Regions from separate parts of the Guptibacillus hwajinpoensis genome, predicted to be linked through region 3. Evidence: riboswitches for the same ligand, from Rfam matches in the RefSeq annotation. Region 3 holds a riboswitch; each other region holds the start of a gene.

Region 1 (3,903 bases), 870 kb from region 3:
TGAAAAAGAGTCAATTCTAGCGTTCTACGACACGCTTAAGAAAAGAGGCATTAACTGTGTCATCCGTCATGAGAATGGTACTGACATCGATGCAGCTTGTGGACAGTTACGTAGTAAGCAAGTGAAAAAGCTTGAGAACGTCGGGAAGTAATCTTACCACTAAAAACACACCTAAATGGGTGTGTTTTTTTTATACACCTTTCCTAGTCTCCCGAATAAAGTAGAAACAACCGGTTTTAGCATAAGGAGCGAAAGAAATGAAAGGTTTATTCGTTGTTGGTGTCCTGATTGTCTTCTGGGTTGTATTTGGTTTAAAGGGAGATCGCCTGCTGAAAGATCCGCCGTTTGTAATGGATGAAGACGACATAGCGACAATGTCAGGATACAATCATGTTCATGCCATTATGGAGAAAGAGGAACTTGTGAGATTGGATATTTATGATCAAACAAAGCAACTTATTAAAACATACACTCCATCTCAACTTGGTGAGTTGTATCCCTCAGGGAGCTTTCAAAGTTTGATTTCAGATAATGACCGATTTTATCTTGTTTATAAACAGGATAATGACATCGAAGTTAAAAAAAGGATCGTTGTAGGAGCGAGAGGGTCGTTAACATTTATGCCAGAACGGTATTAATATAGCAAATCATATTGTATGTATCTCAGTAAGCCTGGAGATACTTTTTTCATGTTCACTTTCCATTAGCCCAATCTATTAGCTTTTTCCTTAATTTACTCTTCTTATTAGATTACGACTCGGGTAATCTTGGGAATATTGAGTTCTTGATTTTTAAAAAAGTCTTACGGTGCTAATTTCCCCGTTTTTTACATGGATTTCCTCTATTAATTTTTAATTCTATGCACCCAAACAGAAGATATTTACTGTTATACTTGCGTTACTATCAATTCAGGAAGTGATTTAGATGAAAGAGACCCTCACGACAACAGAACGTGATCAATTATTTGGGGACTTATCGAATGATCAGCAACATTATGTTTTAAATTATGTTAAAACAGCTAAGAAAACGATATTCGCTACTATACTTGCAAGCTACAAGGGAAGAAACATCCCTCAGGGTGCTTCAGAGCAAGAAATAAAGATGCTACTTGACGATTGGGTATTAATAGATGTTATAGATGCAGGATATGTTTCAGTAGATCACCAATGTGAATGTGGACAAGCCCTAAGATACCAGTATATTGTCAGGCACGTTCAAACAGGTGAAACACGCCATTTTGGGATTGATCATTTACAGGATCATATAGGATTATCACCGATGATCGCGAAAGATGTCATCAATGGCTTTGAGAGAGTGGACGATGAGGTAGAAGAGCTTTTAGTGAAAAAAGCACTCGAAGAATCAACCTATGATATCCCGCTAGAAATGGACTTACCTTCGGATATTCGTGATTTCATTGAGCTTCAACTGCCACTACTATCTCGTCAAGAAAAAATACTGAAAGGCTTAATAAGAGCACATCGTGAAGAATTAGAATCGGTTGAACGTAAAAGCACGATACCTGAACCATTTGTTCAAAAACCAGAAAGGCCAGAGCCAGCATTAGACCAAGAAGAAGAGGCACAGGCCGCATTTGATTTATTCGCAGAAGAAGTTCCTGCTTCTGTTTCCCCAGCTGAGAAGCAAACGCAAAAAAACACGCATGTGGTCGGAGATCTTTCTTTTATTATTCAGGAAGCAATTGATACTTACATTGAAAGGGGAATTGAAAGTGCGTTAATGATCTGCGAACTTTTAATTAAAGATAAGAAAACATTAGATAATAGATACTCCACGCAAAAGCCGAAGGTTTATTATTCTGTGTGTACGTATTTAGATTCATTTGTTCAGCAGCGAAGGATGACAGTTCAATCGAACGGGAGGGAAGATCGTATTTACCGTCTAACACAAAAGGATTCATGTTAGATACAAAGCTTCCTCATATTTCGTAATTTCTTTCTATTATCCCATCTATAATTTTAACCATGTTAAAAATTGAATCTACACTTTTATTAAGAGCGGCTGAGGGATTAGGCCCTATGATGCCCGGCAACCTTTCAAGTAAAGCTTGAAGATGGTGCCAAATCCTACAGACTGAACTGTCTGGAAGATAAAAGGAGGATCATGCGATAAAACCCATTTTCTATTTGGTAGTGATGACTCACTTAAAGCAAATAATTCGGGCTATCGTACTAAAGCATAGTCAGAATGAGACCTCCCTATTATATGTGGAGCTCCTTTTTATTCCTTTTTAGGCACGAACACTATAACACACCTTTCTACATATTAATTACTATAGAGACTTTGAATAAAAAGTCCTCTTCACTTAAATCAAAATCACATCCAATCTTTACAAAACAAGCAGTTCCTTTGGCAAATTGGCCATATTCAAGTTCAAATTGTGTTATTATTTTAATTGTGTTTGAATATTTCAGTAGGACTAGAATCTCTAAAGGAAGCTTCTAGATACTCGCGAAATGTTAATACTACTAAAAAGAACTTGTTCAATAAGTGAGGTAAGCCATGGATAACAAACGTGTTTTAAATGAACTAAGAACAATTCTGCCATCAGCAGAGCTGAAAATAAACGAGCCTTTAAATGAATATACCTACACTAGAATGGGTGGACGTGCTGACGTTCTCGTATTTCCACGATCGGCCGAAGATGCGAGAGCAGCGGTGGAATACGCCTACAATGCTAACTATCCTTTAACGATTCTTGGAAAAGGCTCTAATGTAATTATTCAGGATGGTGGCATACGGGGCATCGTATTGAATCTTTCGTCGTTGAACACCATCCGTAGAACAGAGGACAAAGTGTTGGCCCAAGCAGGGGCACGGATCATCGAGGTGTCCGAATTTGCATTGCACAGTAAATTAACAGGACTTGAATTCGCATGTGGCATTCCAGGCTCTGTAGGCGGTGCTGTCTATATGAATGCCGGTGCATATGGTGGAGAGATTGCCGACTGCCTTGAAAGTGTGCTTGCCGTTACGAAAGAAGGCGAATTGGTTCATCTGGGTGCAGGTGAACTCGATCTATCCTATCGTCACAGTAATGTAGAAGAATCGGGTCTTCTTGTTCTTGAAGCCACCTTTAGTTTAAAAGAAGGAGATCAGGCTGAAATAAAAGCCATCATGGACGATTTAACTGAGAAGCGTGAAACCAAACAACCGCTGGAATACCCATCATGCGGAAGTGTCTTCAAACGCCCTCCAGGTCTCTTTGCTGGTAAATTAATTCAGGACTCAAAACTTCAAGGAACGCGAATCGGCGGGGCAGAAGTATCTAAAAAACATGCAGGATTTATCGTTAACATCGACAATGCGACAGCAACCGATTACTTAGATGTCATCCATCACGTGCAGCGTACAGTGAAAGAGAAATTTGATGTTGAACTCGAGCGAGAGGTTCGTGTTATTGGAGAACCACCCGAGAAGTAATTTTGATAAGCAGCGTATCCCAATTAGAAGGGGGATACGCTGCTTTTTTAATTGAATATGTTATTAATATTGAGAAATTGACTTTCCTGCACAATAAATCCATGATTTGGGTGTAATGTTGATTCCGCATCATAGCTTACACTATGAAACAGAAAATTAAAGGAGGATATTTATGAAAAATAAAATGATGATGCTCGGCATCCCATTCCTTACTTTTGCATTCATACTGGTGGGGTGCGGAAATGACAGCGAGAATTCCAAGCAGGAAAATAGCGAGGAACAATCAAATATGGAATTAAGTTCCAAAGACGACATGGATCACATGGATCATTCGGGTTCAGGGAAAGTTCCTGAGAATTTAGAAGAAGCAATGAACCCGACTTATGAGATTGGTAGTCAAGCAATTATTGAATCTGAGCACATGAGTGGAATGGAGGGTGCTGAAGCAACAATAAAAGG
Region 2 (3,903 bases), 300 kb from region 3:
TAGAGCAAGAAGAACGTTACAAGAAAATCAAGAGTGCTCTTGAGGCAGTAATTCATGACATCGAACAAAATAAAGTGTTGACCAACAAATCAGTAGCGATTACTAGTATTCTTGATGAGGATTATAGTATGCGACAAGCAGCGATTGAAAATGGCCTTTCACCTGGTAAATATTTATCCTATTTAGCAGCTCTAGACCGTGGCGCTACATTAACGTTAGCGGAGGTGCAGAATCTCTCTGTTAAGAAAATGGACGAACTTCAATCAGAAAGCTTGGTTGCCGTAGAATCGAATCCATCAGAAAATACCCAGAAATCAACGGAATTGGAAGACTCTGTTGTTCAATTAAATGATGAGGCGGAACCTGCTGAAAAAGATTTCGAGGAAGAACTCATTTTAGATGATTCGAATAGGCAACTGAATGAAGTGACAAAGGAAAGCGTTCCTTCGAAAGAACAGGAGCAAGAATCGAGTAACCAGCAGCAAGAACCTAATAAGGAAACAACGAAACCGGTCAAGAAAGACGATGATGGAACAGACAAAGCAGTCGTCAAGGAAGATAGAGATACTGATACTGAAGTTATAAAAGCGCAACAAGAAATGAAAGAAAACGAAAAAAAAACTGAAAGTAAAGTAAAGAAAGACGCTGAAAAAGAAGCCCAGAAAGAAGAGAAAGAAGCTGAAAGGGAAGAAAAGAAAGCCGAAAAGGAAGAAAAACAACTTAAAAAAGCTCAATTGAAAGAAAAAAGAGAATTAGAAAAAGATATGAAGAAGAATGAGAAACGAGTAAAGCAAGGAAACTCAGATCAGTCTGAGGAAGAAAACAAAGAGAAAAAATGATTCATGCTATTATTTTATATTTTATGACTAGAAAGCCAGAGGGGGTTCCCCTGGCTTTTTAGCGTTTTAAAACTATTCCATAATGGCAGGTAATGCTTTCACAATATCCATGAAAGAAGATTGGTCATTAAAAACGTGAGTTATGTTGTGGTTTTTATCTATTAATACTGTGGTTGGGACACCTGCGCATCCATATGCTTCATACGTTTCACGGCCATTATCTGCTAGTACGGGGAAAGGAAGGCTATTTTTACTAGCGAAGTCTTGACCAGCGTCAGATGAACGCTCTCGTCCGGTTACATTGATGGTTAAGAAACCAATAGTATCTGGATCAGCGTGTTGATAGAACTGTTCTTTCATCGGTAAGTCCTGCATGCAGTCAGGACACCATGAAGTCCAGAAGGTGAGCATCACTGGTTTACCGGTATAGTCTGATAATCGGACCGGATCACCGCTTCTTATTTCCTTTAATTCAAAACATGGAGCTTTCAAGGCTATTCTCCTCTCATAATTGTCATGTAAACACCTTATCAAATTTCTAGTTCTAATCAAATGGTTCGTATCGTAGACTGTTTTTAATAAAAAATTCACTCTCAAATAAATCAAAATTCGGAAAAAGTTTGACACTGATACGTCACATTGCTAAAATAAACACAATTAAATGAAAACGAAATATTCTTACTTATCTAGAGAGGCGGAGGGACTGGCCCTATGAAGCCCGGCAACCGTCAAACCATTCATGGTTTGAAAAGGTGCCAAATCCTGCAGGAGAAATCCTGAAAGATAAGCGGAGCTGATTAATTAATCAAGCCTCTCTGTCTTTCAGAGGGGCTTTTTTTAGTTTTAAGAAAGATGAAGAGAACTGAAACCGATAACGTGAATGACAATTGCCGTTGAAAGGAGTGGTAGGGGTTTGGACAGAGAGACAAGATACGAGGATTCACACGTTTCCATAGGGTCATTTGTACTTGAATCCGGTGAGGAGCTTCCTCACGTTGAACTCGCTTACGAGCGAGTTGGTCCTTCTGATGCACCAGTCATTCTTGTATGCCATGCACTAACAGGAAATCAATTTACAATAGGTGAAGATGAACCAGGCTGGTGGAAAGGATTAATTGGCAAAGGCAAGTACGTAGATACGTCAGAATTTCAGATCGTCACATTTAACGTGCTGGGAGGATGTAATGGTTCGACAGGGCCCTGCTCCATAAATCCGACAACAGGATTAGCTTATCAGGCCGACTTTCCTTTCATATCAGTAAGGGATATGGTTCATTCACAGAAACAAGCGCTAGAGCAATTAGGTATTCACCATTTGCACGCTGTAATTGGTGGGTCACTCGGAGGCATGCAGGTCCTGGAGTGGGGCATTCTTTATCCGGAGTGTATGGACCATCTTGTACCGCTCGCGGTGACACCTTCCCTGAGTGCCTATGGGATCGCGTATAATTCGATTTCAAGATTTGCGATCACAAAAGATCCGGAATGGAAAGAGGGCTATTATAATCTTGAAAAGCCGCCAGCTGCCGGACTCGCTACAGCAAGGATGATTGGTATGATTTCTTATCGAACAGATGACATGTTTCAAAAGAAGTTCGGTAGGAAAGTGAAGGGGAATCCTGGTGAGAGCCATACAGAAACCACTTATGATGTGGAGTCGTATCTTCACTACCAGGGGAATAAACTAGTTGGTCGTTTTGATGCGAATAGCTACTTATACTTACTGAAAGCAATGGATATGCACGATATAAGCAGAGGAAGAGACAGCATAGCAAAAGCAGCTAAGCTTATTCAGCCAAACGTGCTTGCTATTAGTTTTAAAGGAGATTTGATTTATCCACCTCATGAGTTAGAAAAAATGTTTAGTTTGGAAAGTATGGCGCACTTCTATATTGTTGATACAAAATTTGGTCATGATGGATTTCTCGTTGAATTCGATAAATGGGGACCGTTAATTAAACAACAGTTAAAAGAGACTTTGAAAATTTAAAGGAGTGATGTGAAATGGCAGAGAAACGTTATAATTTAGAAACGATTGGCATTCATGGAGGTTTACAGGCTGATCCTGCAACAGGCGCAAGAGCCCTACCGATTTATCAATCAAATGCTTACCGATTTAACAATACGGACCATGCGGCAGACCTATTTGCTTTGAAAGAAGAAGGGTTTATCTATTCACGCATTGGTAATCCGACAGTCGGTACGCTTGAAGAACGGATCGCCCAGCTTGAAGGTGGTGTGGGAGCATTAGGTCTCGCGAGTGGTATGGCTGCCATTACAACCGCGATATTGAATATTGCAAATAGTGGGGATGAAATTGTATCAGCTTCCACGTTATATGGCGGAACATACAATCTCTTTGCATCAACACTACCTAAATACGGTATTAAAACCAATTTCGTAGATCCCGAAAATCCTGAATCCTTTAGAGAGGCCATTACACCAAACACGAAAGCCATTTTCGCTGAAACGATCGGGAATCCTGGGCTTCATGTATTGGATATTGAGAAGGTCGCTGAAATCGCTCATGAAGCAGGGATCCCACTAATTATTGATAATACCTTTGCGACACCATACCTTTGCAGACCTATTGAACACGGGGCAGATATCGTAGTTCATTCTGCGACCAAATGGCTTGGCGGAAATGGTTCAACGATGGGTGGAATAATCGTAGATGCTGGTAAGTTCGACTGGAATTCTCCAAAGTTTCCAGGGTTCACTGAACCTGACCACACCTATCATGGTATCGTGTTTGCTGAGGCGCTTCCTGAAGCTGCCTATATTGTAAAGGCACGCGTTCAACTGTTACGAGACACGGGTGCTGCACTCAGTCCATTTAATGCCTTCCAAATCGCTCTAGGTGTTGAAACCCTCCACGTTCGAATGAAGGAACATGTGGCCAATACGCGTAAAATTGTCTCTTTCTTAAAAGACCATCCAGAAGTGGAGTGGGTTAGCTATCCTGAAGAAGAGAACCATCCTTCTAATCAGCTTGTAAAGAAGTATCTACCAAAGGGAGCTGGAGCTGTTGTTGTCTTCGGAATTAAAGGAGGACGCGAAACGG
Region 3 (3,903 bases):
CCATTTACCATTACTTGTAGACGGCCATTATGTCTTAACTCTTGATAAAATGAGAGAGGTCGCTAACATCTATGACCTACCTCATTTATTGTTCGAGCGGTAGACCGAATATTTACAAATGACTTGGAGCCATTTCGGTTCAATCGGTTCAATGAATTAATATAGGCGCTCTGTGTAGCTTGTTTTAAGCGATTGAACAACTCGGTCATTAGGTATTTTCGCATGATCAGAGAGCATCCTGGAAGCTGGTGCGAGAGATTGAGTGACTGGCCATCGCTCCTGTACCCAGAGATGAGAGCGTTTGAACGCCTTTGCACAATGTATAAAGCACTCTTCTACTTCCACCCCGATACCTAGTAATGGTTCTTTCCCATTCACAGTACATGCTTCAAGAAGTTTTTTATTCTTCACAATGGAAGCCTTTCCATTCACCCGTAAGGTTTCTTCTCTCCCAGGAATCATAAATAATAGACCAACCTGTGGATTTTCAAGAATATTCCTTATCGAGTCTACCCGCTTGTTTCCCGGTCGCTCTGGAATAAGCAGATGCTTCTGATCAAGTACCTTAACAAATCCATGTGAATCACCGCGTGGAGACACATCACTCCCCTGTAATGAAGAACTAGCAATTGAGAGAAAGGGAGCATGAGCAATGAACGCTTCACAGTGCTCATCGATAAAAGGAATGACCTTATTTGCTGCAAGTTTGCTTGGCCCCCCAACAATATCTTCTAACTCTTGAACTGACTGAACCGTTTCTCCAAAAACTTCGTTCATTCATGATCACCTCTTCCAATAAATTCCTAAACTTCTTTCATTTTATCACACAGGAACGGCTATATTTTAAATTATGTTCTCTATATCAAAAAAAAGAAGCCCTGCGGCTTCTTTTCTTGAAATTTAAACTCCAGCACCCTGTTTGAGAGTGTCTGCACGATCAGTCTGCTCCCATGGTAGCTCAATGTCTGTACGTCCGAAGTGACCATAAGCAGCTGTTTGCTTATAAATCGGTCGACGAAGATCCAGCATTTTAATGATTCCTGCTGGACGAAGGTCAAAGTTCTCTCTTACAAGCTCAACGAGGCGTTCTTCAGAAACTTTCCCAGTTCCAAACGTATCAACCGCAATGGAAACTGGTTGAGCAACACCAATCGCATAAGCTAGTTGCACTTCACAGCGATCAGCAAGATCAGCCGCCACAAGGTTCTTTGCAACATAGCGTGCAGCATATGCAGCAGAACGGTCAACCTTAGTTGCATCCTTACCTGAGAATGCTCCACCACCGTGACGGGCATAGCCGCCATAAGTATCAACAATAATCTTTCTTCCAGTCAGCCCGGCATCACCTTGAGGTCCACCAATTACAAATCGTCCTGTTGGATTAATGAAATATTTTGTTTCATCATCAATAAGTTCAGCAGGTACAACAGGCTTAACCACGTACTCTTTAATATTACGTTGAATTTGCTCAAGTGAAACTTCAGGATGGTGTTGAGTAGAGACAACAATAGTGTCAACACGTACAGGTTTCCCAGCATCATCATACTCTACTGTTACCTGCGTTTTACCATCTGGGCGTAGGTAAGGTAGAATTTCTTCTTTTCTAACCTCACTCAAACGACGAGCCAATTTATGTGCAAGCGAAATAGGTAGCGGCATAAGCTCAGGTGTTTCGTTACAAGCGTAACCAAACATTAACCCCTGGTCTCCTGCTCCAATCTCGTCAATTTCATCATCGGACATCGTTCCTTCACGCGATTCAAGCGCTACGTTAACTCCCGCAGCAATATCCGCAGACTGCTCATCAATTGATGAAAGAACAGCACATGTCTCAGCATCAAAACCATATTTCGCTCGTGTGTATCCGATGGTTTGAATCGTTTCACGAACTACTTTAGGGATATCAACATAATGAGAAGTTGTAATCTCCCCGGAAACTAATACAAGGCCAGTTGTCACTGTAGTTTCACAGGCTACGCGCGCATTTGGATCATGCGCAAGAATATCATCTAGAATGGCATCTGAAATTTGATCTGAAATCTTATCAGGATGCCCTTCTGTTACTGACTCAGAAGTAAACAAACGACGATTACCCACTCAAGTACCTCCTTAAGGAATTGGATCCTATCTAATATTATGATGTAGTGTAATGGATACGGTACTTATTTCCCTATTATGCTTTGCCGAAACGAGAGAACGAATTCAATTTCTTATCGTTTATCCTTTTTTCTTTGCGTCATCAACCTCAATGACATTAAAAAAAGCCCTTCCCTATAAATTTTGAGGGAAAAGGAGCTGATATCTCATGCCTTTCGCCTCTTATCTTCCAAGACTATCGTCTTGCAGGTTAGCACCTGAATCCTTATGTATAGGAGTTGGTTGCTGAGCTTCATCGGGCCTGTCCCTCCGCCTGCTCGGGATAAGAGTATCCATTCTCGACATATAATAACGCAGTTAAAGGAATGTGTCAATTAGAAAAGCGAAGACGAGCGCTTAGAAAGAGATTGGAACTCATTCATGGGAACACGTTCTTGGTGTTCCTGTGAATGAGTGAAATATCGGAGTTTCTGCGAGTCGTAGCTGGATCCAACGAAAAGCGAAGACGAGCGCCTAGAAACGGAGATATTGGAACTCTTGAACTGGAAAGGAATTATCAGGACACCGAATGAGTAAAAAACACTCCCCCCTAAATACCAATAATCCCTCTAAAATTTTCTCTTCCTTATTAATAGAGTTCCAACTCAAACCTAAACAAATGTTTTCCGCCCTTTTTTTCACTTTTTATGCAAAAAATCCATAGATTAGTATAGAATAATTGAATAAATGTGTTATACTATTTTTGAGTTTAACACGTCAGTAATCGAAATATTTAATAAAGGATGGGTTTAACATATGAAAACAGCTTCCTTCTCCTCACCGTTATTGGATGCGATTCTAAATAAGAATAATCCGCATGTGAACTTATCAGTTTCTGAACTAATGGAGCACTCCCTCTTTAAAAATGAAGGGACATTATCATCAACCGGTGCACTTCGTGTGGAAACCGGTAAATACACCGGGCGTTCTCCCGGGGACAAGTTCATTGTAAATGAAGACTCCGCAAAGAACAAAATCAATTGGGAAACCAACCAATCCATTTCCGAAAAGAGTTTTGAAAACCTTTACACAAAAGTGCTGAATTATCTCGGTGAGAAAAAGGAACTCTATGTATTTAAAGGATTCGCTGGTGCTGACCAGTCCTCAAGATTGCCCATCCAGGTGATCAACGAATATGCGTGGCATAACCTGTTTGCTCATCAACTCTTCATTCGACCGAATGAAGCAGAATTAAAAGGCCATGAAGCTGAATTTACTGTTATTTCTGCACCAGGTTTCCAAGCCGACCCGGAAATAGATGGTACGAATTCTGAAACATTTATCATTATATCATTTGAAAAGCGCACTGTCCTTATTGGTGGAACCGAATATGCAGGTGAAATTAAGAAATCGATTTTCACTGTCATGAACTATCTTCTTCCTGAACGAAATATATTATCGATGCACTGCTCTGCTAACGTTGGGAAAGAAGGAGACGTTGCTCTGTTCTTCGGACTTTCTGGTACTGGAAAGACAACGCTATCAGCTGATGCGCATCGTTCACTCATTGGTGACGATGAACACGGATGGTCAATGAATGGCGTATTCAATATTGAAGGCGGCTGTTACGCCAAGTGCATTAATTTATCTAAAGAAAAGGAACCGCAGATCTGGGATGCGATCCGATTTGGAACTGTTCTTGAGAATGTCATGATGGATCACGGCACTCGTGAACCTGACTACGACAATACAAGTTTAACGGAAAACACACGGGCTGCTTATCCAATTGACGCAATCCCTAATATCGCCATACCGAGTGTTGCGGGT
Region 4 (3,903 bases), 370 kb from region 3:
GCTTGTAACAACTGCGAAATTAAGTGATAGTATCGGTGCTGATAAAGCAACAGAATTAATGACAAAGATTAAAGATGATATCGCCACTAATCCCCCTGAAACGGAAGAAGATCTTAGGGAACGAATCAAACAAATTGCAAGTGACTCTGGCATTGAATTAACCGGGGAGGAGCTTGATGGACTAGTGGCATTATTTAATCGAATGAAGAATCTTGACATCGATTGGGATCAAATGAAAGGTCAGTTAGAGAACGCAAGGGAAAACCTTGATGAATTCTTGAATAAAGAAGAAACACAATCATTTATTCAAAAAATTATTGATTTCTTTATCGCGCTTATTGATGGTATAAAAGGGGTATTTAAATCGTAAAGTGACATTGAACTGAAACTTTTCCTGCTTGTAATCGTATAAGGAGAGAAGGAAAAAGGAGGGAGCGAAGATGGAAATTCTATCGTTGCCAGCTATAGGTTTTCTAGTCGTACTGCTTAGCGTACTTTTTTTGTTTGGTGAATTGCTTGTTCGTGTAAAAGGGATTTTTGGTGTCATTGGGATTCTCATGTTAACGTTCTACTTTAGTTTCCATCTCACGTCATTACCTTCCATGCTATGGATGGGGCTTGTTTTTGCGGTTGGTCTCGCTTTAGTCATTCTCGATGGAAAGCTATTGAATGATGGAACTTTTGGGTTAATCGGTTTATTAATGATGGTCACGGCTGTCGCGATTCCCTCTCCATCTTTTCTATACGGTCTGCTTGTTTCGAGTGGCTTTTTGATGGGTACGGCTGCTTCTTTTCTATTTCTACGTGTTTTTCCAGCGCGTTCAATGTGGACTAAAATGACGTTGAAGGACCGATTGAGCAGTGATATGGGGTATAATTCTATGAATGAGGGGTACAAAGAATTAATTGGTAAAACCGCTACGACGATTACTCCATTCAGACCGAGCGGTACAATTCAATTGAATGAGAATAAATATAGTGCTATCTCAGCAGGAAGCTGGATCGATTCAAATGTCCAGGTTGTAATTACATCTGTTGATGGAACACGCATTGTAATCGAAGAACAAAAAGAGAAAAGTAAAAGACATCCAGTCTAATGGATATAGGCCTCGGGTCATGGATCCGAGGCTTAAATTATTAACTTTTTCTAATCCGTTTATCCCGATCTCTAAACTAGGGTTGACATATTGTTAGATAATAGTTAAGATTTAGAAAATAACTTATCAAGAGAGACCGAGGGACTGGCCCGATGACGTCCAGCAACCTGCCACCAGGCAAGGTGCTACTTCCAGCAAAATGGAGTCCATTTTGGAAGATAAGGTGAATCAAGGTAACCTGATCTGTCTTTCCAATTTGGGAAGGCTTTTTTAGTTATTAAGCCTCTCCTACTCATCAAATGTAATTAAGGGGGGTTTCTAAATGAAAAATGAGAAACAGAATTTTAAAGATGTTGCCGAGCGAATTGAGAAGATGCTCAGTACACTTAAGTATGGATCCATTACTCTGGTTGTACAGGATGGAAAAGTCATACAGCTTGAGAGACAGGAGAAGGAACGGATTTACTAAAAGCGCTGACTAGAAAAACTAGAGGCGGTTCTAACGATACTCGTTAGAATCGTCTTTTTATATGTTTCAAAAGGAGGTTTTGGTATGGAATGGTTATATGAAAATTGGTCAGGGGAAATTCCTTTTTTTGACAGTAACTCAAAAACTAAAGGAGCACTTGAGGTCCTTGATTGGGCTTATGCTACGTATCAAGACGATATTGTCTATGCCTGTAGTTTTGGGGTGGAAGGCGTTGTATTGATTGATTTAATTTCACAAGTAAATGAGAAGGCTGAAATCGTCTTCCTTGATACGGGTCTACATTTCGATGAGACATATGAACTCATTGAGCAGGTGAAAGCAAGATACCCAAATCTACGGATCAAATTAAAGAAACCAGAGCAATCAGTTGATGAACAAGCAAAGACATATGGTGAGGCACTGTGGGAGCGTAATCCTTCTCAGTGCTGTAATCTTAGAAAAATTATTCCTTTGAATGAAGAATTACAGGGAGTTAGCGCCTGGATTTCAGGCCTTAGAAGAGAGCAATCTCCCTTGAGACAATCGACTGAATTCTTGAATAAAGATTCTAAATTTGAAGCTATTAAAGTTTGTCCACTTATTCATTGGACCTGGAAAGAGATCTGGCGTTACGTGTATGAGAATGATTTACCTTATAACCAATTACATGATCAAGGGTACCCGAGCATTGGATGTGAGGTTTGTACAGCTAAAGTGCTAGAAGGAAGTGACTCCAGGTCGGGACGATGGGCAAATCAGGAGAAAACGGAATGTGGATTGCACCTTGATTCTGCTTCAAATAGGTGACGCTCATGAGCATTCTTGTTATTATCGTTGCTATGTTTTTTGCCATGAATATCGGGGCAAGCGGGGCGGCTGCTTCCATGGGGGTAGCTTATGGAGCAGGTGCTATTAAACGGAGAACGACAGCCTTATCTATATGTGCGATAGGAATTCTTGCAGGGGCAGCCTTTGGTGGAGGAGACGTTATTAAAACGATAGGGAGCGGGATTATTCCTTCTTCGATTCTAAGTGTTAAAGTAATCCTTATTATCTTTATAGCGGCGACAACAGCGCTGTTTTTAGCGAATATGATGGGCATTCCGTTATCTACAAGTGAAGTCACAGTAGGTGCAGTTGTCGGTGTTGGGATTGCCTATCGCGCACTTTATTTCTCAAACATCATTGTTATTATGCTACTCTGGCTGGTAATACCGGTTGTCGCCTTTGTAATGGCGCTCCTCGCTGGAAAGCTCGTATTAATTCTTAAAAGGCGGAGAAAAGTGACTCCAGGCTGGCAACGTGTATTGGGGGTACTACTTATTGTAGCAGGATTTCTGGAGGCTTTCTCTGCAGGAATGAACAACGTTGCAAACGCAGTAGGACCTCTTGTAGGAGCGGGGCTACTCTCACTATCAACTGGAGCATTGTTAGGCGGAGCGTTTGTTGCGCTTGGAGCGCTTGTTTTCGGCAGCAGGGTTATTGAAACAAATGGTTATCGGATAACCAGCTTCTCACTTGGGGAGGGTTTTGCCGTGTCGAGTACAAGTGCTGGTCTTGTAATCGGTGCATCGCTCTTTGGTATTCCAGTTCCGCTCACACAGATTACAACTTCATCTATTATTGGAATCGGAACTGCAAAAGATGGGTTTCAACTCTGGCAAAAAGATGTCATTACACGAATGTTGAAAGTCTGGGTAGTTTCACCAGTTTTTTCATTAGTGATTTCGTATAGCATGATTAAATTATTTCTAGAAAGTGACTTATACACATTAATTGCAATTGGCAGTGTTATTCTTGCAACGATTGGGTCGGGCAGTCTAATAAAAACGATTCGAACGCAGAAACAAGCGGTTCAGGATGAAGGAAGCATGTAACGTTTACTAAACAATTGGAGGGATTTATATGACAACAATTAATCCACATGGTGGTAATTTGATTAACCTTTATAAACCAGATGCAGAAGTAGCCGGAATTAGAAATGAAATAGAGCTCGATAAGACAGCATTAAGTGACCTCGAGCTGATTGGGACTGGTGCTTATAGTCCACTACAGGGTTTTTTAAATGAAAATGATTATGAGTCTGTTGTTCATGATCTTAAGCTCGAAAATGGATTGCCATGGAGTATTCCAATCACATTGCCGGTGAATAGCGGTGTAGCCGATGATCTTACAATCGGAGAAAAAGTAAAGCTAACGAATAATGGTCTTGTTTATGGAACTATTCAAGTTGAGTCAATCTATTCACCTGATAAGAAAGTAGAAGCCCGTCATGTCTATTTGACAGAAGACGAGGCGCATCCGGGAGTGAAAAAAGTCTATGAAAGACCCGATGTT

What was found. Region 3 has a riboswitch for S-adenosylmethionine ahead of metK (methionine adenosyltransferase). Riboswitches for the same ligand answer to the same signal wherever they lie in the genome.
Region 1: another riboswitch for S-adenosylmethionine. It lies ahead of murB (UDP-N-acetylmuramate dehydrogenase); the one in region 3 lies ahead of metK (methionine adenosyltransferase).
Region 2: another riboswitch for S-adenosylmethionine. It lies ahead of metX (homoserine O-acetyltransferase MetX); the one in region 3 lies ahead of metK (methionine adenosyltransferase).
Region 4: another riboswitch for S-adenosylmethionine. It lies ahead of ABFG93_RS18965 (YezD family protein); the one in region 3 lies ahead of metK (methionine adenosyltransferase).

Annotation. Positions count from the first base shown of each region.
Region 1 is NZ_CP156674.1:116,666-120,568, reverse strand. Features, by position in the region: gene rlmN (23S rRNA (adenine(2503)-C(2))-methyltransferase RlmN) at 1-151, shown strand, start outside; gene ABFG93_RS00600 (hypothetical protein) at 258-638, shown strand; gene ABFG93_RS00595 (DUF3895 domain-containing protein) at 925-1,926, shown strand; SAM riboswitch class I at 2,007-2,117, shown strand; gene murB (UDP-N-acetylmuramate dehydrogenase) at 2,524-3,444, shown strand; gene ABFG93_RS00585 (YdhK family protein) at 3,617-3,903, shown strand, end outside.
Region 2 is NZ_CP156674.1:3,004,721-3,008,623, forward strand. Features, by position in the region: gene ABFG93_RS15570 (anti-sigma factor domain-containing protein) at 1-839, shown strand, start outside; gene ABFG93_RS15575 (TlpA disulfide reductase family protein) at 912-1,331, opposite strand; SAM riboswitch class I at 1,519-1,629, shown strand; gene metX (homoserine O-acetyltransferase MetX) at 1,753-2,829, shown strand; gene ABFG93_RS15585 (O-acetylhomoserine aminocarboxypropyltransferase/cysteine synthase family protein) at 2,844-3,903, shown strand, end outside.
Region 3 is NZ_CP156674.1:3,306,519-3,310,421, reverse strand. Features, by position in the region: gene ABFG93_RS17045 (MSMEG_1061 family FMN-dependent PPOX-type flavoprotein) at 157-777, opposite strand; gene metK (methionine adenosyltransferase) at 901-2,097, opposite strand; SAM riboswitch class I at 2,317-2,426, opposite strand; gene pckA (phosphoenolpyruvate carboxykinase (ATP)) at 2,893-3,903, shown strand, end outside.
Region 4 is NZ_CP156674.1:3,678,908-3,682,810, forward strand. Features, by position in the region: gene ABFG93_RS18955 (DUF1002 domain-containing protein) at 1-370, shown strand, start outside; gene ABFG93_RS18960 (NfeD family protein) at 441-1,097, shown strand; SAM riboswitch class I at 1,218-1,322, shown strand; gene ABFG93_RS18965 (YezD family protein) at 1,420-1,566, shown strand; gene ABFG93_RS18970 (phosphoadenylyl-sulfate reductase) at 1,651-2,373, shown strand; gene ABFG93_RS18975 (inorganic phosphate transporter) at 2,379-3,443, shown strand; gene sat (sulfate adenylyltransferase) at 3,472-3,903, shown strand, end outside.